Regions from separate parts of the Bradyrhizobium sp. LCT2 genome, predicted to be linked through region 1. Evidence: riboswitches for the same ligand, from Rfam matches in the RefSeq annotation. Region 1 holds a riboswitch; each other region holds the start of a gene.
What was found. Region 1 has a riboswitch for cobalamin ahead of EI171_RS31595 (TonB-dependent siderophore receptor). Riboswitches for the same ligand answer to the same signal wherever they lie in the genome.
Positions count from the first base shown of each region.

Region 1 (5,309 bases):
TCGCTTCCGTTCCGCCGATGGGGCGGTCGTCCAGTCCGGCGATGCATCGATCACGCCGGCTTCGGCCGGGGTCAGCAGCCCTCGCGAGAACAGCCGGCCGTGATCCATGGAGAGCCATCCACTGAAGATCCACGTCAGCACGAAGACGGTCGCCACGAGGCCGATGATATGATGAAGGGCGTGCCAGCCGCGATAAGGCGAGGAGATCCTGTATCCTCGCATCCTGGACCGCACGATTCCGAGCACTGCACCCAGCATGGCTGCAATCAGCGCCAACAGCGACAGCGTCCAGACCACGCTGTCCCACAGCGCCCAGTTGCTTCTCAGGACCGTCGGGTAGATCCAGTGCAGGACGCTTCCGACGAGATTCCAGCCGCGCTCGCTTCGCGTCGTATCCAGCACGACCTCGCTCGTGCGCGACGAGACGTAGACCTCCGTTCCGGCGGCATCGCCGAGGGCCACGCGAAACAAGGGCCGGTGACGATCAAAGCCGTTCGGCACGCTCCACTGGTCGTAGTCCGCCTGCGCAACGACAGCCGCATGCGCGGCATCGAGCCCGCGCTGGCGCGCATGAGCCCGCGCGATGGCGAGCGCGGCCTCGGGCGACCGCACCGATGCATCCTGCCCGTCTGTCGCGCGAACCGCGCGAAGGTGCGAGGACCCCGACACGACATAGACCGGCCCATCGCTCCGCTGAATCAGGCGCAGGCGCGTAGCATCGGCGATGCCGCTCGCGGCCACGGCATCGGCAACGCCGATCCTCACCTCCGTACGATCCACCGGCGCGAGACCGGCAATCCGCTCTGCTTCCGTCAGCGATGGAAACGGAACGAAGTGCATCACGATTCCCGTCGCGAACCACATCGCGAACAGCAGGCAGAACGCGATCCCGAGCCAGCGATGCAGCAGGACGATCGCGCCCATCATGTGGTCAGCGCCCTACCATTTGAATGCGGCCGAGAGTTCATAGGTTCGCGGCGCGCCCAGCAAGATCTGGTCGGGATAGAACGGATCGCCCCATATCGCGTAGCGCTTGTCGGCGATGTTGCGCACGCGGAAGGTCAGGCGAGCCTGATCGACCGCGTTGAATACCGTCTTGGGAATGTCGACGAAGGCATAGACGTCGGCGACGGTATACGCCTTCATCGTCACCGTGTTGGCATCGGTATTGTAGCGGTCGCCGACATGACGGCCGGTGATGCCGACTTCAACCGGCCACGGCGTGAAGAAGCGGTACGAGGCGCCAGCATTGGCAACGATGCGCGGCACGTTCGGCGGCGTGTTGCCCGAGAACGATCCGCCGACGAAATTGTAGTCGGCATAGCGCGCATCGACATAAGCGATGTTGCCCCACAGCCGAAGGGGCTCGATCGGCCGCACCGAGGCGGCGAGCTCGACGCCCTTCGACTCCTGCCGTCCCGCAATATTGAGCGCCTGCCCGCCGGCCGCCGCATAGACGTTCTTGCGCAGGATGTCGTAGGCCGAGAACGACCACTCCGCCCGGTTGTCCCAGAACAGGTGCTTGACGCCGGTCTCGTAGGTCCGCGCGGTCGTGAGGTCCAGCGGCTGGGTCGGCAGCAGCAGGAAGATGTTGTTGGCGGAGATATCAGCGCCGGTCGCGTACTGGCTGAAGAAGGTGAGGCCCGGAACGGCCTCCCAGGTGTAGCCGATGCGTCCCGTCACCGGCGCCCAGTCCTTGGTGAACGGAAAGCCCGCGTTCACCAGACCGTTCTCGTCGGTCGAGTTGCGGTCGAGCCCGATATGCTCGACGCGCAGCCCGCCGATCAGCGCGAAGGTCCGCGTCAGCTTCAGCCGGTCCTCGAACGACAGCGCCTCGTTGTCGATGCGCGCGGTCTGCTGCTTGGTCGCGAGCAGTCCGTAATAGCCACGATCGAAATCGACCAGCGGAACATAGTCGTTCGGGAATTTCGCCGCGCCTGGCCTGACGAAGTCGAGATAGCTCGACGACAGCGTCGTGACCAGCCGGTTGTCGAAGCCTGCGATGTTCGTGTCCCAGATCAGGTCGGTGATATTGCCGACAAGGCGCTGGCTGTGCGCGACATAGAAGCGCTCGCGATACACTTGGTTTTTCGTGGAATCGAACGCCTCGATCTCGTTGTTGAACCACGACCGCTCCGCGCCGTAACCATAGGCCTGACTCTTCAGCGTCAGGTCCGGCGCCAGTTTCAGCTCGAAGCCGCCGCGCAACCAGACCTCTTGCGCTACGTTTCGGTTGTCGAGAACGTTGTAGTTGGTGTTGAAGGTGCGGTCGTCGATCGTGACGGCCCCGAGGTCGGTCCTGTTGAAGTAGGTGCCGGAAACAATCCCCGTCGTCGCATGCGAGCCGCTGAAAGCGATCGGCACCAGCGGCGCGCCCCAATAGGCCTTCCCGCGATCCTCGCGGTACTCGATCGCACCCCAGACCTTGAGGCTGTCGGAGATGCGGTAGTTGAGCTGGCCGGACACGTCGAGCGTCTTGGTGTTGGTGTCGTCGACAAAGCCGTTGAGCGAGGAGCGGCTGATGTCGAAGCGGTAGTCGAGGCCCTGAACGTTGGTGCTGCCGCCCGAGCCGTAATGCGCGCGGAACGAGTTCAGGGAGTCGTACGAGAAGTCTGCCTCGTTGCGGATCGCTCCGGTGTGCGGCTGCTTGGTGACGAGGTTGATCGAGCCGCCGGCGGCGCCCTCGCCCGAGATCAGCGAGGCCGGGCCCTTCAGGAATTCGACGGCCTCCAGATTGGCGGTGTCCATGATCCGCGAGGTCATGTTCTGCGGGCCGATCTTGATGCCGTTGTAGAGCGTGTTGATCTGGCTGTTGGTGAAGCCGCGCATCGAGAAGCCCGCCGGCTCCCCCGGCGCGTCGCCGGAGGTGACGCCGACTGCGCCCTGCGCCACCTCGGACACGGTGCGATAGCCCTGCTCGCGCATGGTCTCGGCCGAGATCACCTCGACGGTCGCGGGCGTCTCGCGCACGGTGAGGCCGAGACGCGAGGCGCTCTCCGCCACCGCATTGCTGTTGAGCGGCGTTGGCGCCGCCGCGGCCGGTACGGCAGGCTTGGGCGCCGCCGATGCGGCCACTGGCCTGCGCGGCGTTGCGCGGCGCGCGCTCTGTGCGTCCCGGGCAGCCGGCTTGGCCGGCTTGCGGGACTGGGCGGGGGACACCTCGACAGGCGGCAGCGGTTCGCGGACCGGCTGCGCCAGCGCGGCGGGCAGATCGGCGACTGTAAACGACGTGAGAGCAGCAGAGGCGAGCAGGAATCGGCGCGATCGTACAATACGGATGGAAGACACAGCGGGACCTCGGTATGACGTCAGTGGCACGTCACAGCGAACGAGGTCTCACCCTGGGCTTGTCAGCCCTCCGATGAAGCCGAATGTCTGTACTCCCCGACCGACATCTTCGCGTGTGACCACGGCTGACGGCAGGTCTCCTGGCTCGCGGGTCGTCACCACTTCGTCGCCTTCCCGGGACCGAGGACCCAGTGGCTTCTGACGAAGGATTATCCGCTTACAGTTGCGGGGGCAGCCGCGGCATTGGGGAAACATCCCCGCACCGCATTCCCTTTTCATCCCCTCTCGGGGGAAACCGTCGCGAGCATCTAGGATTACGATCGAGACAGAGTCAATGTGGCAGTTGCGGCGTTATTGCCACAGCGACCAACTTCCTTGGAGATAGGCATGGAAGGCGAGACCTTCCTCTGGCTGATACGCCATGCACCCGTCGACGGCGTCGCGGGGACGATTCACGCGCAGGACGCGCCTGCCGATCTCGGCGATCGCGCGCAACTGGAAGCGTTGCGCCAGCGCCTGCCGTGGGACTCTGCGAGCTATGCCAGCCCGTCGCGGCGCACGGTCGAGACGGCGCGCGCATTGGGGCTCGAACCGGAGCTGATGGGCAACTTCAGCGAACAGGATTTCGGCGACTGGACCGGCCGGCGGCATGACGAACTCGCCGCAATGGGCGGCGAAGTCTACGCGCAATTCTGGAGCGACCCTGCGCACCTGAGACCACCGGGCGGCGAAAGCTTCGAAGATCAGGTCGCGCGCGTCCGCCTGGGCCTGTCGCGGATCGGAGCCGGCTCCGCAACGCTCGTCGTGCATTCCGGCACGATCCGCGCCGCACTGTGCATCGCGCTGGATCTTGCGCCGCAAGCTGCCCTGCGCTTCGTGATCGATCCGCTGTCACTCACCAGGATCGACCGGCTCGCGACCGGCTGGCGCGTCGTGTCGGTCAATCAGCGCGTGGTGTGAGCCCGATCAGGCCGGGCGATCCGGCACATTGGCCTGCGCGAACGTCGCCATGCCGTTGTGAAGCGCACAGGCCGATCGCACCAGCGGCAGCGCGATGGCGGCGCCCGATCCCTCGCCGAGCCTGAGATCGAGGCTGATCAGCGGCTGCACGTTCAGGGCGCGCAGCACCAGACGATGCCCCTGCTCCGCCGACTGGTGCGACGGCAAGAGGAACGGCTGGCACGACGGATTGAGGCGCACGGCCGCCAGCGCCGCGACCGACACGATGAAGCCATCGATCAATACGGGAATGCGGCGCTGCGCGGCCGCGATGATGGCGCCGCAGATGGCCGCGATCTCGAGGCCGCCGACGGCGCACAGGATTTTTTCGGGCGACGCAGCCGCAACGCCATGGCGCGCAACCGCGGCATCGATCACGCGCGCCTTGTGCGCACGGCCGGCGGCATCGACGCCGGTGCCGCTGCCCGCGATTTCCTCGGCGCTCACGCCGTGCAGACTCGCCGCGATCGCCGCCGAGGTCGTGGTGTTGCCGATGCCCATCTCGCCGAAGATCAGAAGATCGGGCTGGCTGGCTGCCGCGCGCGCAACCGCACGCTCGCCGGCCTCGAAGGCGAAGGCCAGCTCTGCGAGCGTGAGCGCAGCCTCGACGCTGAAATCGCGCGTGCCGCTGCGCGGCTTGTCGGTGACGACTCCCGGCATCGCCTCCTGCGCCAGCGTGCCGGCGTCAACGACTTCCAGGTGCGAACCCAACTCACGCGCCAGCACCGAGATCGCGGCGCCGCCCGAGGCGAAGTTCGCCATCATCGCGATGGTCACGGCTTGCGGATAGGCCGACACGCCTTGCGCAACGATGCCGTGGTCACCCGCGAAGATGATGATCGGTACGCGTGCCGCGCGTGGCTGCTCGGTCGCTTGCAGGCCCGCGAGCTCGATCGCGAGCTGCTCGAGCCGGCCGAGCGCGCCGGTCGGCTTCGTCAGTTGCGCCTGCCGCACGATCGCCGCGTCGCGATGGACCGCGGAGACTTCGGGGCACTTATGGTAGACCCATTCGGGGAGCATGC
Region 1 covers NZ_CP034432.1:6,606,294-6,611,602, forward strand. The annotation lists gene EI171_RS31590 (PepSY domain-containing protein) at 1-927, opposite strand, end outside; gene EI171_RS31595 (TonB-dependent siderophore receptor) at 940-3,288, opposite strand; cobalamin riboswitch at 3,401-3,603, opposite strand; gene EI171_RS31600 (histidine phosphatase family protein) at 3,676-4,248, shown strand; gene cobT (nicotinate-nucleotide--dimethylbenzimidazole phosphoribosyltransferase) at 4,255-5,307, opposite strand.

Region 2 (5,309 bases), 1.7 Mb from region 1:
GGCAGGACATTGCCCTCCTTGAACGTGAATTTGAAGTTCACCGTGTATCGTTGATCATCCGTACGGGCGGCGTCCCATCGGCAAATCACCCATATCGAACAGGCCTCGCTGGGGCAGCCCGTCATCTGCCGCCCGTAGCCCACCAGGCGGCGAACGATAGCTCCGTTCTTTTGTGCGACGAGTGCCTGACCGTCCTTCTTGTAGGCCCTGGAACGAGTGACTTCAACATCGTGAGCGGCGCCACGGCACGACCGTGTCGTTCGTGAACGCTGTCGTTGTCAAAATCGAGCCCGCGAACGGGTCAGGGAAATAGGTTCTGCGCGCGCTCCGATCACGGCCCGAAGGCTCGCGACTGTTGCGAAGGCGTAAACACCGCGACTTTGGAGCGCATATGTTTTGCAGTTGCTCTGAGGCGCTCGGCGCCCAAAGAGCTGCGGCGCGATCCTGCTCTGCGCGACTATTTACCGAGGCCTGTCGCGCCCGTCTAACTCTTCCCATTCCTTTGGCTCTATGCGATCGAACCAGGAGCCGGGAGGGAACGCCGCGATACGCTTGGCAAAGAAGGATTGCGGCTCCCAATCGTATCCTTCGCTCTTCTCGAAAATGATGACCCCGTTGTGAGTAAAAAAGCGGGGCCCGGGGATATTACAGTTCACCAAAAGCAGAACGCGCCATAGACCCCCTTTCTCGGTCGGCTTATCATTCGGCTTCGGCAAGTAGTCCACTCCAACAGGTTCGACGATAGTGCAGCGGCCCTGCCGCAGAAGATTGCCGAGCGGACCTCGCGTGGTCGTGACAAAGTCGAAGTTGGCCAGGTCATGCAGAAAGCGATGATTTGCGTCCCTTTCGCCATCCGCGACTTCACTGGCGATCAACGAGAGCGCCAGGGCGCGCCAGCCCAATTCCATCGGCTTTGCATAGGTCGACGCAAGTTGAATCGTTCCGTCGAATGCGATCTTCCAGGTGATAACGTACTGTTCGTCTGATTTATTGTCCCGGTGCCTGGTCCAGGAAACGAAAACATATTCATCTCGGTCAAATCCTTCAGCAACGCCCCACGTTCGAGGGACGAACTGTGCGACCTTCGAGACGTTGGAGAGAATGTGTTCTATCGTCTCACCGTTTTGCGCTCGCCACGTGGACTTGACTCTTTCGACGAGGGCGCTTTCGTTGGCACGAACACTGTTGCTCGTCGCAGCCAGTCCGACCAGGCAGATCAGCGATGGACCAAGACAAAACCATAGCGCGCGTCTTCCAGACATTTTCTTCACAACCGTCGGCCTATCTGGTTTTTCATCAACACGTCTTTCAAGGCGGGCAACCTTCAACCTGTTATGCGCGAGCGCAATAAGTTAGCGTCGACGCGACGGGGCGACCGATGGTGTCCCGCGCGAGCAGGCGCTCCCCTCTATGTCACGCGCCGCTAACTTCAGTCGCCAGCGACAGCCCGGATTTGCTGTGCTGGACATGCCCAGCAGGAGGGCCTGGGCATGCCGATGACTTGCATTCTTCGTGCCAGGTAACAGACGGAAATTCTTACCGGTTTTGTGTCTTCTTTGTCGACTTTCCGACTTGCACACGTTTCGATCGTTCCATTCAGCCTATCCATCGCGGCTTACCCATCCTCGTCCCGCACCGGATATTCGACGACGCAGGGGAACGCTTCGGTGCCAAGTTCCTGATGAGAATTCGGAGCACGTTTGCCGCCATTGAACCGTTTGGTTCGGTTGCAGGAATGTGGGCTTTCGATCTCTGCCATGCCTTTGGGCGCTTGTGGCCACGGGGCCGCGGCGCGTTTGGCGCTCCTTTCGCGATATGCGGCGGCTCCGGAAGTCGAGAGCAGCCTCAGTCAGCTGCGGATTGCACTCGATGGCCAACGACGCCAAGCCGATCTTTACGCCGAGCATTTGGAGTCTGGCTCGCACCGCAAATCAACATGCTCGCCGGTATGTTGCTGACTTTCGCCAGGTGTCTTAGGCCTATTCAATACGGATCCTGTTGGTCGAGAAGGCGGTTGGATGGCGGACGTGCTCGATGAACCGCTGGGAAGCCGGGACTCGCATCAAATGCGTTCTGCTCGAGGCAGCAGTCCCGACCGCGCAAGCCGCATTTGCCCCTTCCACCGATCTGGCGTGCGGCCCCACGCGCACGCAGCTCCGATGGTCATTCCGACATCGCTGATTGGAGAGCGCTTCTACATCGTGGTCAACGAAAGATATGCACGTCATTCCCGTAGCAGATGTCGCAGCGTTAGCTTGAGATATAATCTGAGAGGTTGACGGAAGAGTTCTCTTGCCGATAATCCAACTCGTCGAGGTTCTCCGGTTTGCATTTGATCCGGAGCTAAGAGGGAAGCCGGTGAAAATGCCGGCGCTGCCCCCGCAACTGTGAGCGGCGAGCCGCTGTCCAACGATGTCACTGAAGCCTGCGCGGCTTCGGGAAGGCCGGACAGCAGCGATGACCCGCGAGCCAGGAGACCTGCCCCGACATCTATTCGTCCGCGGGCGGGGTGTCCCGGTGGTGCGCTAAGCAGCCGTCGCACGCGCGACTTCCCCTGCCTGCGTCCGCCATGGCCTTTGCCCCCAACATGGGGTTAACGCTATGTCTCTTCTCTCCCTTCCGGTTGCCACGCTCGGAACGCCACGCATGGGTCCAAGGCGCGAGCTCAAACGCGCTCTCGAAAGCTATTGGGCCGGAAAAAGCAGCGAACAGCAGTTGCTCGAGGACGCAGCTGGCCTGCGTGCCGCGAACTGGGCTCGTCAGAATTCTATCGGCGTCACGGTGATTCCATCGAACGATTTCTCGCTGTATGACCAGGTGCTCGACACAAGTGTCATGGTTGGCGCCATCCCGGGCATCTACGCCTCGAAAGCCGAGTCCGTTTCGCTCAAGACGTACTTCGCCATGGCCCGCGGTTCACAATGCGACGACCAGGATGCGAGTTGCGGTCACGGACCGCGCGGATTTGGCGCACCCGCGCAGGAGATGACCAAGTGGTTCGACACCAACTACCACTACATGGTCCCCGAGTTTCACGGGGGACAGACTTTCAGACTGTGCTCTCGCAAGCCGATCGAGGAGTATGAGGAAGCTAAGGCCCTTGGCTTCCAGACCCGCCCTGTCCTGATCGGGCCGGTCACATTCCTAAAGCTCGGCAAGAGTGCCGATCCTGCGTTCCAGCCACTCTCGCTACTGGACGATCTGATACCGGTCTATATCGAGGTCCTGCAGGAATTGGCCAAACGCGGGGCAAAGTGGGTTCAGTTCGACGAGCCCTGCCTGGTTCTTGATCTGGGCGAGGTGGCGCGAAAATCCTTGCTACATGCTTATAACCGGCTCGCGAAGGAGGGGCCGGCCATCAAGATCATGGTTGCCAGCTATTTCGGCGACCTAGGCGACAATCTGGACACCGCCTTGAGCCTTCCAGTTGCCGGACTGCACCTCGATCTGGTTCGAGCGCCAGAGTTATTGGATCAGATCATCGCTGGCGGCCGAAGTGATCTTGTCATGTCTCTCGGTGTCATCGACGGCCGGAATGTATGGCGGTCGAATTTGTCGTCGCTCCGCCAGCGGCTGGAACCCGCGATTGCGGAGCTTGGCAAGGATCGTGTACAGATCGCCCCATCCTGTTCGCTGCTTCATGTGCCGGTCGATGTTGAACTCGAGACCGGACTCGCTTCCGACGTCAAGCGTTGGCTTGCTTTCTCGGTTCAGAAGATGCGTGAGCTTGCAACCCTGGCGCGGGCACTCGCAGGCGACCAGAATGCTGCGCTAGCTCTTGCCGAGTCGGAATGTGCCGCGACTGTCCGCCGGACTTCCCCGAAAATCCGTGATGCCAATGTCGCTGTCCGGATGAGAGCGATCGACCAGACCATGCGCCGGCGCGCCAGCCCATTTGCCCGTCGTGCCGAGATCCAAAGCAATCGTTTCGGACTACCGGCTTTCCCTACCACGACGATCGGATCGTTTCCGCAGAGCACAGAGGTCCGGAATGCCCGTGCAGCGCATGCACGAGGCGCGATGAGCGACGAGCAATACGACCGGTTCCTCAAGGAGGAGACTGCGCGCGCCGTACGTTGGCAGGAGGATATCGGTCTTGACGTCCTCGTGCATGGCGAATTTGAGCGCAATGACATGGTGCAGTACTTCGGCGAGCACCTCGCCGGCTTCGCATTTACCACGAACGGATGGGTGCAATCCTACGGCTCGCGCTGCGTCAGGCCACCGATCCTGTTTGGCGATGTCTTGCGGTCGAAGCCGATCACCGTGGAGTGGTGGCGCTACGCGCAATCACTAACCAGGAAGCCGATGAAGGCGATGTTGACCGGACCGGTGACGATCTTGAACTGGTCCTTTGTTCGCGATGATATTCCCAGAAGCGAGATCTGCCGCCAGATTGCGCTCGCGATCCGAGACGAAGTCCGCGATCTCGAGAACGCTGGTGCGACCATGATCCAGATCGACGAAGCTGCACTCCGCGAAGGATTGCCGTTGCGTCGATCGGAGTGGACGGCTTATCTCGACTGGGCCGTGGATTGCTTCCGCATCTGTTCATCTGGCGTCGCCGATCAAACGCAAATTCATACGCATATGTGCTACTCGGAGTTCAACGACATCATGAGTGCGATCGCTGCAATGGACGCGGATGTCATCTCGATCGAGACGTCGCGCTCGAAAATGGAACTACTCGACGCGTTCAGGAACTACGAATATCCAAATCAGATCGGGCCAGGCGTGTACGACATCCACTCTCAACGTGTTCCCGAGACGGGCGAAATGAAGGAGCTGATGGCATTGGCTCGGGCACGGCTGCGGGATTCGCAGCTCTGGGTCAATCCGGACTGCGGCCTGAAGACGCGCAAATGGGAGGAGGTTCGGCCGGCGCTAGCGAACATGGTCGCTGCCGCCCGCGAATTGCGCGCTGCATCCGATCCGCTAGGCCGTTGATCGCGGGCCTGGGCCTTTTCTCGACAAAGCTGATCCGCTTGTGGTCATTTGCGCTCTCGATAATCTCGAGGGAGCCTTGGGAACGCAAAAAAATGCCCGGCCTTGGCGGGCCGGGCGGAAGGAAGTCTGGGAGGAACGACCGCTGGCGCATCGCGCCGACTTCCATCGGCGGAGGGAGGACAGCCGACGGTTCGATCACGGCGAGGACATTCGCCGAAAATCTGAGCCCAGTTAAAGCACAAGCTCAGCGTAAGCTCAATTATGCTGTGGTATGCGACCGTATAGCCTGAGTTTTAGAAGTCTACACGAAGGTTTGTAGCTCATGAGCACGTCGGCAACGAGGGGCAGTGATGCCGGCGGTC
Region 2 covers NZ_CP034432.1:8,270,170-8,275,478, reverse strand. The annotation lists gene EI171_RS39115 (nodulate formation efficiency C protein) at 462-1,328, opposite strand; cobalamin riboswitch at 2,298-2,501, shown strand; gene metE (5-methyltetrahydropteroyltriglutamate--homocysteine S-methyltransferase) at 2,602-4,947, shown strand.
Region 2: linked by a shared signal. The riboswitch ahead of metE (5-methyltetrahydropteroyltriglutamate--homocysteine S-methyltransferase) and the one ahead of EI171_RS31595 (TonB-dependent siderophore receptor) in region 1 are both predicted to bind cobalamin.

Region 3 (5,309 bases), 4.5 Mb from region 1:
GGAGCTTGCCGGTGGAGCTTCGGCCTTGCTGTGCAGGTCTGCCGCTGCGGAAGACCAAAAGTCGCAGCAGCGTTTGCCGAGAGAGCCGGGTGCACACCGATTTGTGGACCCGCTCGGCAAGCCATTTGGAGCATCGCTGAAGGCGCGTCTGGCTTGCTGCAGGTACCAAGTCCCACTTGCTTCGTCCAATCGGGCTCGTTTTAAACAGCGGGCCCGATGTATCCCCATCCCGCCTCACCCCTCATCCAGCTCGCTCATGGCATCATCCATATCCGACTGGGAGTCGCTTATGACTTGCGTGGCGACGGAAACGAGCGCCTTCTCGAAAGCTTGCTGCAACAATGCCGCAGGCGACCGGTTGCCGCCGTTCGCCGCGGTGTCGGGGTCTGCGCCAGCCTCTGGCCTTGTCGCTGCGATATCGGCGGCGCCTGCGTCCATGTCGTAACACTCACATAGCGGCGTCGCCGCGAGATGACCTGCTCTCTGATAGCAGGGGCAGCTTGCGAGAAGCTGACGAAGATCGCGTCTCTGATAAATTCTGCGATCACTGATGTTGAGTTGATTTGCCTCGTGGAATGTCGATGTGCAAAGGACTGTGCTGGCACGACACGAAAGGTGGATCGGCTGGGCATCTGTCAGCGAAAAGACCGTCCGGGGGCAAGCCCTTGGTGAGCGAATATTAAATTCCGGCTTGGCGAAATTCTGTTGCATCATAAAAGTCGCCACGTTCAACCGCCGCGATGCGGTCCAGCAGGCAATCGAAGGACAGATCTCCCAAGCCAACTGTCCATGGCAAGATGCAGCAGATGTGACGAAATCGACCTCGCGCTTGCCGTTCTTGTTCGCGGTTCTGAATGTCAAGCACCTAGATTGCGAAGACGCGGCGCGGCTGATCTTGATTCTTTCTAACCCTGCAGAACGATTTTTCCGGCGCGTGCGCAAGCGTATCACGTTGATGGGGCTACGAAAGCCTGCGCGCTTAGCCCGTAATTATCACAGTCGCTGCCGTTCGAAGTTCAATAGGTCTTCGAGCTCCCACAAAAGTGCCGCGACTCTGAGGATCGCTTTTGGCGCCAATTTGTCTTCTCGTACGCTGCAATAAGGAGGCCCGCCCTCTGTCTCACGATGCGAGCCAAAAAAAGACGCGATGGGGTTGCACCTCGCCAAACTTCTGGGATAGGTCGTCAAGTACTTGGAAGTAGCAGCCGGCGACCGGGTTGCAAAATGAGATGGGAGACATTTGGGTGCGAACAGAGTTTTCGTGTATCAATCGGTCTAAAGCGATCTTTGATGACATTTATGCTTTGGATGATCCAAGGGCATACTTCTCTGTCCTGGGCGACTTGGATTATATGATCCCGGACGTGGCTGAGCCGGTCGTGCGACAAATTCTGGCAGCGAAAGCTTCCGCAACCGGTCTTAAGCCTGTCGTTCTTGATATTGGATGTTCATACGGCATCAACGCAGCAGTGCATCGCTTTCCACTGACCTTCGGGGGCCTGCGTCACCGCTACGCTCGGCGCGAAATGAGGGCGATCAGTTCTGAGACACTGGTGCGCCTCGATCGCAATTTTTATGCGGCTTGGCCCGATGTCGGGTTGGCGCGGTTTATCGGCTTGGACGTGTCGGCGCCGGCGATTAGCTATGCAACAAACGTTGGCCTCCTGGACCAGGGCATTGTCGCTGACCTTGAAAAAGACGCGCTATCGACAGACAGCGCGCAAATTCTCCGCTCTGCGGATGTTATCATGTCGACGGGTTGCATCGGCTATATTACCGAGAAGACGTTCAGAAAAATTCTCGATGCGACCGAGAGATGTCCATGGATCATCTCCTTCGTGCTACGAATGTTTCCATTTGAGTCTTTGGCCTCGACCTTCGCGAACCGTGGCCTTGTGACGGAACGTCTTTACGGCGCGACATTTATCCAGCGCCGCTTTCGCGATGCTGAAGAGTTTGAAGGTTGTTTGGCCAGCTTGGCGGCTCTTGGCGTTGATGCGACCGGCCTTGAATCAGAAGGGCTGTTTCACGCCGATCTGATCTTGTCTCGCCCTGAGGCCGATGCGCGCGCCACTCCTCTGGAAAACATTGTCACGGTCGCCAGCGGCAGGGGGCGGCCGATCGGCCCCCGTTACGTTCATGTTGAAGGCACCGAGGGCTTGCAGGTCGCGCTAGAGCCATGACAGGTCAGAAGCCGCTACGCTGCGCGCCAGCCCCGTTCTGGGCTGGATCAGGAGGTCGAGAACGAAGCCATTCTGGCCAACAGAGCGCCGCAGCCGATGATATTTCGGAGGGATGGACCTCTGGCTCGACCATGCGCAAGCCGAAGTAAAAACCAGGAATATAGCCCACGCGGGACCGATCACTTTCGAGCGGGAGGCTATAGCGCGAGCGATAAACGTGCTGGTGTTCTAGTTCTCGGCCGCTCCATTCGTTAGCTTGACGGTGTCCTTTTGCCCTCGGGAGCTTGATCTCCCGCAACGGAAGGCTTGACGAATCTCGTCGGGTGCCGCCTAGATGTGGATCTGTCTCGGTCTTCTGTCCTTTATTTTGTGGGACCGAAGCTAAGAGGGAACCCGGTGCGCCGAACGGCTGCTCCGGGGCTGCCCCCGCAACTGTGAGCGGCGATCGGTTCATGTCAGTGATCGATCTCTCGTCAGTCGATCCACGCTCGCTGATCGGCAAGGGACGGGTCGGCCTCCTCGACTCGACCGGCACCTATGACGTCGATCGCTTACGACTTCTGGAAGCGGCAGCAGCAGACCCATCGGATGGGCGAGGAGGTGCCGCTCGGCGCCGATCTCAAGGACTGGGCGTCGGACCGCGTCACCGCCAACGAGCGCGCGCTGCTCGCCCAGATATTCTTCACTCAGTCGGACATCGAGGTCGGCGACAACTATCTCAAGCGCTACATCCCGATCTTCCAACCGCTCACCGTGCAGATGATGATGGCGACGTTCACCAACATGGAGACCGTCCACATTGACGGTTATGCGCTGCTGCTCAAGACACTCGGCATGCCCAAGACCGAGTTCGAGGCATTCCGCGACTATGCGCAGATGCGCGCCAAAGCGGACTACATGCACGAGTTCGGCGTCCATACCGTGGCTGACGTCGCTCGCACCCTTGCGATGTTCGGCGCCTTCACAGAAGGCATGGCGTTGTTCGCGAGCTTTGCCATGCTGCTCAATTTTCCGCGCCACAACAAGATGAATGGCATGGGACAGATCGTAAGCTGGTCTGTGCGCGACGAGAGTCTCCACTGCGAAGGGATCATCAAGCTATTTCACGAATGGCACCGCGAAACCGGCGTGGTGACGCGCTCCGTCCGTAACGACATCATCGACGTCGCCAAGACCATGGTGAAGCTGGAGGAGAACTTCGTTGATCTCGCCTTCGGCCTCGGCAAAATCGAGGGCATGCGGGCTGAGCAGATCCACGCTTATGTCCGCTATGTCGCGGATTGGCGACTGACCCAGCTCGGAATTACCCCGGTCTTCGGCTTCTTCGAGGCCAGAGAGAGCGGGTTTACCCAGCTCCGGCCGCATCCGTTGCCACGGCTGGTCGAGATCCTGAATGGGGTCGAGCACGCCAATTTCTTCGAACAGCGCGCTACGGAGTACTCCAAGGGGCGAGCCGCGGCAGCTGGGATGGCGAAGAGGGGGGTGGGCGGCTTTCGGCCGTATGCAGGACGACCGCAACAGCGTTTTGTTGGAGCGCGATCCTGATAATGCTCGTACTTTCGCAGAAGTCCGCTGATGCTTGCGGAGCAAAGCTCGACCAGTGACATTAATCCAGCCTACCGAAGCTGTGATAGTTGACCCATGAGGGCGAGCCGTTGCAGTCACGCCAATACTATCAATCGCTCGCGTCCTTGCATTGTGGGTGCTCACGTCTGCCAACAGGGCAGGACAAGCGGCAGGCGGGGCAAGCAGTTCGAATGTTGGACCTGCGCGGTCAGAACGCGCCTATCCTATTTCAGAACGCACTCTCACCTTTGTCGTCGAGGACATGACCGTCCCGCGATCTTCTAGAATCCCCGCGGGATGTCGCTGGACGCGCTATACCGACTTTGTCCTCTTTAGCGCCAGCGCGTTTGTTTCTAGCGCGTCCATATGAACAATGATCTCATCCATATCGAACTTTGGCTTAATCGGGTCGGTCGGCCTTTGATTGGACGCTGCCGTGACCATTGCAATTCTGAAATGTCCCTCAAAGAGGAGCTTGGCCGCGGAATAGCCGCCGGCCCGATCGCCTTCATCAGGTGCTCGTCGGCAAGGTCGCTCTGTCGGCCCTCGAAGATGACCCTGCCGTGGCTCGGCTACAGCCGCTAGTGAATGGGCGGATCTTCCGGGTCTGCAGGTCGGTCTTCCTCCATACCTTCGGGCCAAAGAGTCGGGTCTAGCGACGGTGTGAGACGAATGAAGCCCTCTTCTCTCCATTCGGCTGTGTGAGGCACGCCGAGCATGGTGAAAACCTGCGTTGGGTCGTGCTTGCTCGGCTTCAATCCGCTGCGCTCCAGCATGTCGATTTGAGCGCCTGTGGCTGGTTGACCAGCGAACACCCAGTAATCCTTGGCGAGATGTCCGTTCAGCATACGGAACTCGGAAAGCTCTGGCGGTGCAGCTTCGGGAGGCCCAGCTTGAGGCGGTCCCGCTTGCAATGGCGGGGCGTGAGAGGGGCCGGCGTGCGATGGTTCAGGCCGCAATGGGGCGACGCACGATGGTCCGGCATGCGATGGCTCTGCCTCCGATGCCTCCACGTGCGGTTGCTCGGAATGCGACGGGTCGACTTCCACATTCTGCCATATCAGATCTTGATCGAAACCAGGATGTTCCTCGATGGCCTGAGCGATGGTTTGCTGCGAGAGATGTTGCGGGAGGTTTTCCGGCTCTGGCTCGGCATCGGCCGCAGGGGGCGTATACAGATCATCCTGCCAACCCAAGTCTGGCAAATAGCGGAGCGCTAAATCCAGGTATGGCGCATAGGGCTGCCCAGCATCCAGATATGGAGAATAGGGATGGCCAGCGTCCAGATATGGCGAATAAGCCTCGCCCTGCAGCACTGGAGGAGCAGCTCCATCTGGCGGAGCACTAGCCTGTGTGTTGCTGAGCTGCCGCTCAAAGCCGGTGGTGTCCGTCGTCGGTCGCGGTGTGTCGGGCTCTGGGCTCGTAGTCGCCGAGCCGACTGCATTGAAATCCACCCCGTTCCTCCTTTCAAATGATGGAGCACTTCGAGCTATGCAAAATCTCCCCCGTACTAGCTCCGAAGCACGTGCTCGAAGGCTCGCATTGCTAAGGCCTCGCGCT
Region 3 covers NZ_CP034432.1:2,087,092-2,092,400, forward strand. The annotation lists gene EI171_RS45475 (hypothetical protein) at 235-942, opposite strand; gene EI171_RS10505 (hypothetical protein) at 1,230-2,183, shown strand; cobalamin riboswitch at 2,515-2,787, shown strand; gene EI171_RS10510 (ribonucleotide-diphosphate reductase subunit beta) at 2,772-3,728, shown strand; gene EI171_RS45480 (hypothetical protein) at 4,331-5,065, opposite strand.
Region 3: linked by a shared signal. The riboswitch ahead of EI171_RS10510 (ribonucleotide-diphosphate reductase subunit beta) and the one ahead of EI171_RS31595 (TonB-dependent siderophore receptor) in region 1 are both predicted to bind cobalamin.

Region 4 (5,309 bases), 1.6 Mb from region 1:
TCGACCTTGGGATTTCCCGTTCGCCTCGAGGACCGCCGCTGCCCCTAAAACATTCGAGCAATTTTATTCATGTTCGGGTGTGGCTAAAAAGCGGCGGTGATGCGAACGGCTGACGATGAGGGCTTAATCCGGAAGGAGTGTTGCGGGGATGGCACATTCGTTACCGGGAAGACACGGATCGGCCTACTGGGATACCCCCGCGAAGATGACAATCCACAACCTGAGATTTCCAGGCGGGTACGACGCGCCCGATCACGCACCACACCTTGGAGTGAGTCGCTGTCGACATCACCAAGCCCGCCATCCCCGGCAGTGGACACGCACTCTCCACATGGTCGTGGCGAGCGCAGCGAAGCAGTCCAGAGTCTTTCCGCTGACGGATTCTGGATTGCCTCGCTGCGCTCGCAATGACGAGCGAGATGCATCGGCGTCATCCTCCAACTCGCATCGTAAATCGCAGACACGCCTTCGCATCCTCGCGGCGGATTTCGCCCGAGCTTTGCTTGATCGCTCCACCCTCTCAATCGAGAGGGCGCAGGGAAGGCCGGGTGCCCGACGGCACCCGCGGTCTGCTGCGCGAAAAGCACACGCAGGAAGAACCGCACAGCAGCATACAGGTGTAGCCAATCACTCGGCCTTCCCTGCGCAGTGGTTGGACGGCTTATGCCGTGCTCTCCCGGGAGCCGAGTTCGTTCTGGCCTCCCTCACTCTCGCGAAAGTCGCCGACATCGCGCCGGTTGACGCGACTGCCGCATCCGCAAGAGCTTGACCGTAGCAACGACGGCCAGGACCACACGGTTTTGCCGTACGCACGGCCCGCCATTTCGCCGCAGTTTTCCCAGCCCTGTCGACGGAGCCGGAAACTTACAGGCGAGACGAACCTGACAGCGTCGCTCATCCAGCACGAAGTCCTGGGCTCACGGAGAGCAATCCGCCCTGCCCTTAACTCTCGCGCCCGACGCTGCCGCGTCCACCGCAAGCCCGGCTCGCGAAACGTGACGACACAAGATCGCCCCTCAAGGTTGAGCCGGGATGGGCGACACATACGACAAATCCGAATTTCGGCAAAGTGGAATATTTTTGCGCAAGCGGATTGACCGACCGCGGGGGTGTTTTGCCCGTCGGGCAACGCAAGATCTCGTAGCCCGGATTTCACTGCGCTCCCATCCGGGGCTTTCAGAGGGCCGCTCAGGCCGACATCGCGCCCTTGCGCCCGAACGGATCGACCAGGCGGACGATCTCGCAGGCGGCGACGAGGCCGGCGAGCCAGACGGCGCCGGCCAGTCCAATCCGCGCCACGATGGCCGCGGTGAAGGCGCCCTCTCCGCCGAGGACCGGCGTCGCAGCGAGCAGCACGAGCTCATAGGCCGCGTAGGCGAGGACGAATGTGATCGCCAGCATCAGGGGCGTGCGGCCGTGCGCCAGCACACGGAGCACGGCGGACGAGGCCGCGGTCGCGACGAGTGCAGCAGCGCCAATGACAAAGCCCCAGGCGATCGTGCTGCCGGCAACGGGATAGTGCAGCACGCCGAAGCCGATGCTCTGGTTCACGAGCCACGCGCCGCTGACGACGAGCAGTGCCGGCCGCAGCGGCAACATCGCGGCCGCGACGACCGCGAAGGCCGCAAAGGGCGTTGCGCAGGCGAGCGCAAGACTTGCGAGCGCGCATGACACCGCCAGCAGCGCAAAGCAGAACATCGGTGCAAGGCGCGGCGCGACCGGATGGAGCCGGAAACGGTCGGCGTGAGGCGGCAGGATGCTGAGAGCCATGGGTGATCTCCTTCTTTTCGAATTCTAGTCCATTCGGGGGCCTATGACAGCCCCCGTCGCGATCAGAGCCTTGATCAGAAATTGGCGCCGGCCTTGAGCAGATAGGTGCGGCCGGGCAGCGGATAGGCACTGAAGCGGCCGTCCGTAAAGGTGCTTGCGATCGCATAGTCGTAGTAGAGCGCGTTCAGCACGTTGTTGACGCTCAAAGACCAGAAGTAGCGCTCGTACTGACCGCTGAGCTTGAGGTCGATCGTGCCATTGGCTGGGATCGGCCGCTGTGTTCCCGCCTGGTCATTGTCCATGCGCCGCTCGCTCCAGAAGCGCGCGGTGGCGTCGAGCACCACATAGTTCTGCCAGATGTTCCAAGTGACGCCTGCACTCGCGGTGTAGCGCGACACCAGCGGCACGTCGTTGCCGGCCCAGACGCCCTCGCGAAACACGGCCCTTGTATAGGCCATGCCGGAGCGCAGGAGCAGAGAGTCGTTGACGCGATAGGACAGACTGGTCTCCGAGCCGTAACGGCGGGTCGGATCGAGATTGGTGTTGTAGAACAGGACCGGGTTGAAATGGATCTCATTGGCGAGGTCCATCAGATAGAGACTGCTCTGCAATTGCAGCCCGCCTCCCTTGATGCGCAGCCCGCCCTCGACATCCTGCGAGGTCTGGGTCTTGAGCCGGAAGGTCTGCGGCAGCGGATTGAAGAAGGGGTCGAATGAAGGGCCCGATGACACTCGCTCGTCGACGTCAGGCGTGCGGAACGCGCGCGCAGCGCGGCCGAACAGCGAGACCATGTCGTTGAGGCGATGCTCGGCACCGAGATGCAGAGCGTACTGGGTCTCGTCGCTCCTGAGCGGGAGCGCGCCCATGTCGGTGTTGAACGGAGCTGCGGCGTCAAAATGATCGCGCGCCGAGAGACTGACGTTCTGCACCCGCACGCCATAGGAGACGTCCGTCGCCGGCGCCACACCCAATGCGTGCTGAAAATAGCCCGCAACCGTCTGCTGCCTGAGATCGTAATTGTGCCAGGGCGCGAGCCCCTGGCCGGCGCCGCGGTTCTGCTGAAAGCTCGCATCGTAATAATCGAGGCCGGTCAGCAGTTGCGACGGCATCCCCAGCAGCAAGCCCTTCACGCTGAGCCGCGGCGTGATCGACCATGTCGTCAGATCGGCATCGACATAGGTGGACGTGAACAACGCGGGAACCGGCGCTGGGCCGGAGAAGAACGCGCTCTGCTGCTTCTTGTCGCGCACGCCGCTGTCCACGATCAGATCGACGCCGTTGAGCAGGGTCTTCGTGAAGCCGGCTGTCGCGCTGAAGCCCTGCTGGTTGGCGTAGTTGAAGGGTGTGCTGGTGCCCCGTCGGTTGGTCGCGAGCTCGTCGACGCCGATGGACGGATCGACGGTGCGGCCGCCCGGCAATCGCAGCTCCTGATTGTCGCCGGTAACGGTGACGAAAGCAGTCAGGCCTGATGTCGTATAGTTCAGGTTGCCGACGCCATTCTCCTGGAGAAGGCGATTGTTGTCGCGGTAGCCGTCTGTCTTGACGGCATTGCCGTAGAACGAGGTCGACCACGGACCGGAATTGAGCGACGTCGAGACATTGCCAAGCCTGGTGTCGAACGAGCCGAAGCCGGCCTCGATGCGCGCGGCAACGGGCGGCCCGCCGACGCCGTTCCTGGTGACGATGTTGATCACGCCGCCGACCGCATTGTCCCCATAGAGCACCGCGCCGGCATTGCCGCGCGTGATCTCGATACGCTCAATGGAATTGAGCGGGACAGTGGAGAGGTCCACCTGCGCGATGTCGATGTCGTTCAGCCGCCGTCCGTTGATCAGCACCAGCGAATTGGCAGTGGCAGACGCGCCGAAGCCGCGCAGGTCGACGCTGGTCTTCGCGCCGATCTGGCCGCCATAGAGCGTCGTGATCTGGGCACCCGGGACTTGCGTCGCGATGATCTCGGCAAGCGTCTGCGAGGGCGCATGTGCGATATCCGCGGCCGTGATGACGGTTGTGACGGCCCCGACGATGCCTCCGTTGCCGGCGACCGCCTCGCCGGCGGAGCCGGACGAGCCGGCGCCATTGCCTGCCGGCGCTTCGCTCGGGGCTCGCCGCCTCGCCGTATCGCCATCGCCGATCGCCCTGGCGCGCGTGCGGTTCTGATCGTCGGGCCTGGTCACTTCGACCGGCGGCAGCTGCTCGGCGGCGGCTTGCTGCGCGAAAGCTGCGGGGAGATCGATCGCATGGAGGAAAACGGCAGCAACGATGCCGGCGCGAAGGCGCCTGGCGGCAGAGACAATACGGGACACAGTTGTAACCTCGGCATGACGTCAGTGGCACGTCACAGCGAACGAGGCTTTACGGCGGAGCAATCGATTGCTCCGGTGAAGCTAATGCCTGTACTCCCCGACCGACATCTTCGCGTGTGACCACGGCTGACGGCAGGTCTCCTGGCTCGCGGGTCGTTACCTTACGTCGCCTTCCCAGGACCGAGATTCCCAGTGGCATATGACGAAAGATTCACCGCTTACAGTTGCGGGGGCAGCCGTGGCGTTGGGACAATCCCGGCGTTGGGACAATCTCGCACCACGTTCCCTTTTGATCTCCGTGCGGAGAACCGTCACCGATCAATCTACGAGGCGGCCGTACGGAGAGTCAATCGACCGGTTGAACGATGAGCTGCAAACGCGAGGCAAACACAATCAGTCAGGCTTCCGCACCGCGCGCGTCGTGACCACCGCCCGCTCTCCGGCATCGACAAGCTGGCCGATGCCGGTTCGGCCCGCGAGCGCGCAGCGGACGATGTTCTCGGCGACCGACCTGCGGAACCCATGATCCTCGCCCCTGGGCCGATTGCGGCAAATCCGATCCAGCGCCAGCTTCATGTTGATCCGTGTACGGGTGTCGAAATGCGCGCTGATCATTCGCCCGGCCTCGATACGTGATGTTGGGGCGGAAACGTCCGACGATCGCCCGGGTTCCGACACGGGATCGCGCAATAGAGCGGCCGCCTACGCCCGCCCTCTCTGGCGCTGTGCCTGAGCCCAGGCCACCGTGACGTCGCGCGGCGGGATGTCGATGCGCCGGATCGGCGTCAATTCGCCCGAGGCGGAGATGATCGCGGTCTCCTCGCGGCGACAGCGCGGACACACGAAGCGGACCTCGCTCGGGGACGTCGACCAGCTCGAGCGTTTGACGTTGGCCGCCATCGGCCACGCGTCGCACTGCGAGCACGACACCAGAAACCGGCCGGGATCGAGCATACCCATTCCATCCGACTCCGCGTCCTGCCTGCTCCTACCAATGATTATGTCAGGTGAATCGTTCCGGTGCCCCGACACCGTCAACCCCTCAATGCCCAAGGGGCCCGGCGATCCGGCCCTCAGGCTTTTGCAAACCGCTGGCCGATCAGTGCGCGCCCTTGAGCGTGCAGGACGTGGTGCAGGTGACCGTGTTGCCATGGTCGCACGCCTTGCAGGCGGCCACGCACTGGTTCATGTCGCGGGGGTTGTAGGAGCTGTAGTTCCGCACCGGGCAGGCTG
Region 4 covers NZ_CP034432.1:4,959,551-4,964,859, reverse strand. The annotation lists gene EI171_RS23945 (hypothetical protein) at 1,189-1,770, opposite strand; gene EI171_RS23940 (TonB-dependent receptor) at 1,845-4,076, opposite strand; cobalamin riboswitch at 4,190-4,404, opposite strand; gene EI171_RS23935 (hypothetical protein) at 4,470-4,691, opposite strand; gene EI171_RS23930 (hypothetical protein) at 4,779-5,036, opposite strand; gene EI171_RS23925 (hypothetical protein) at 5,176-5,309, opposite strand, start outside.
Region 4: linked by a shared signal. The riboswitch ahead of EI171_RS23940 (TonB-dependent receptor) and the one ahead of EI171_RS31595 (TonB-dependent siderophore receptor) in region 1 are both predicted to bind cobalamin.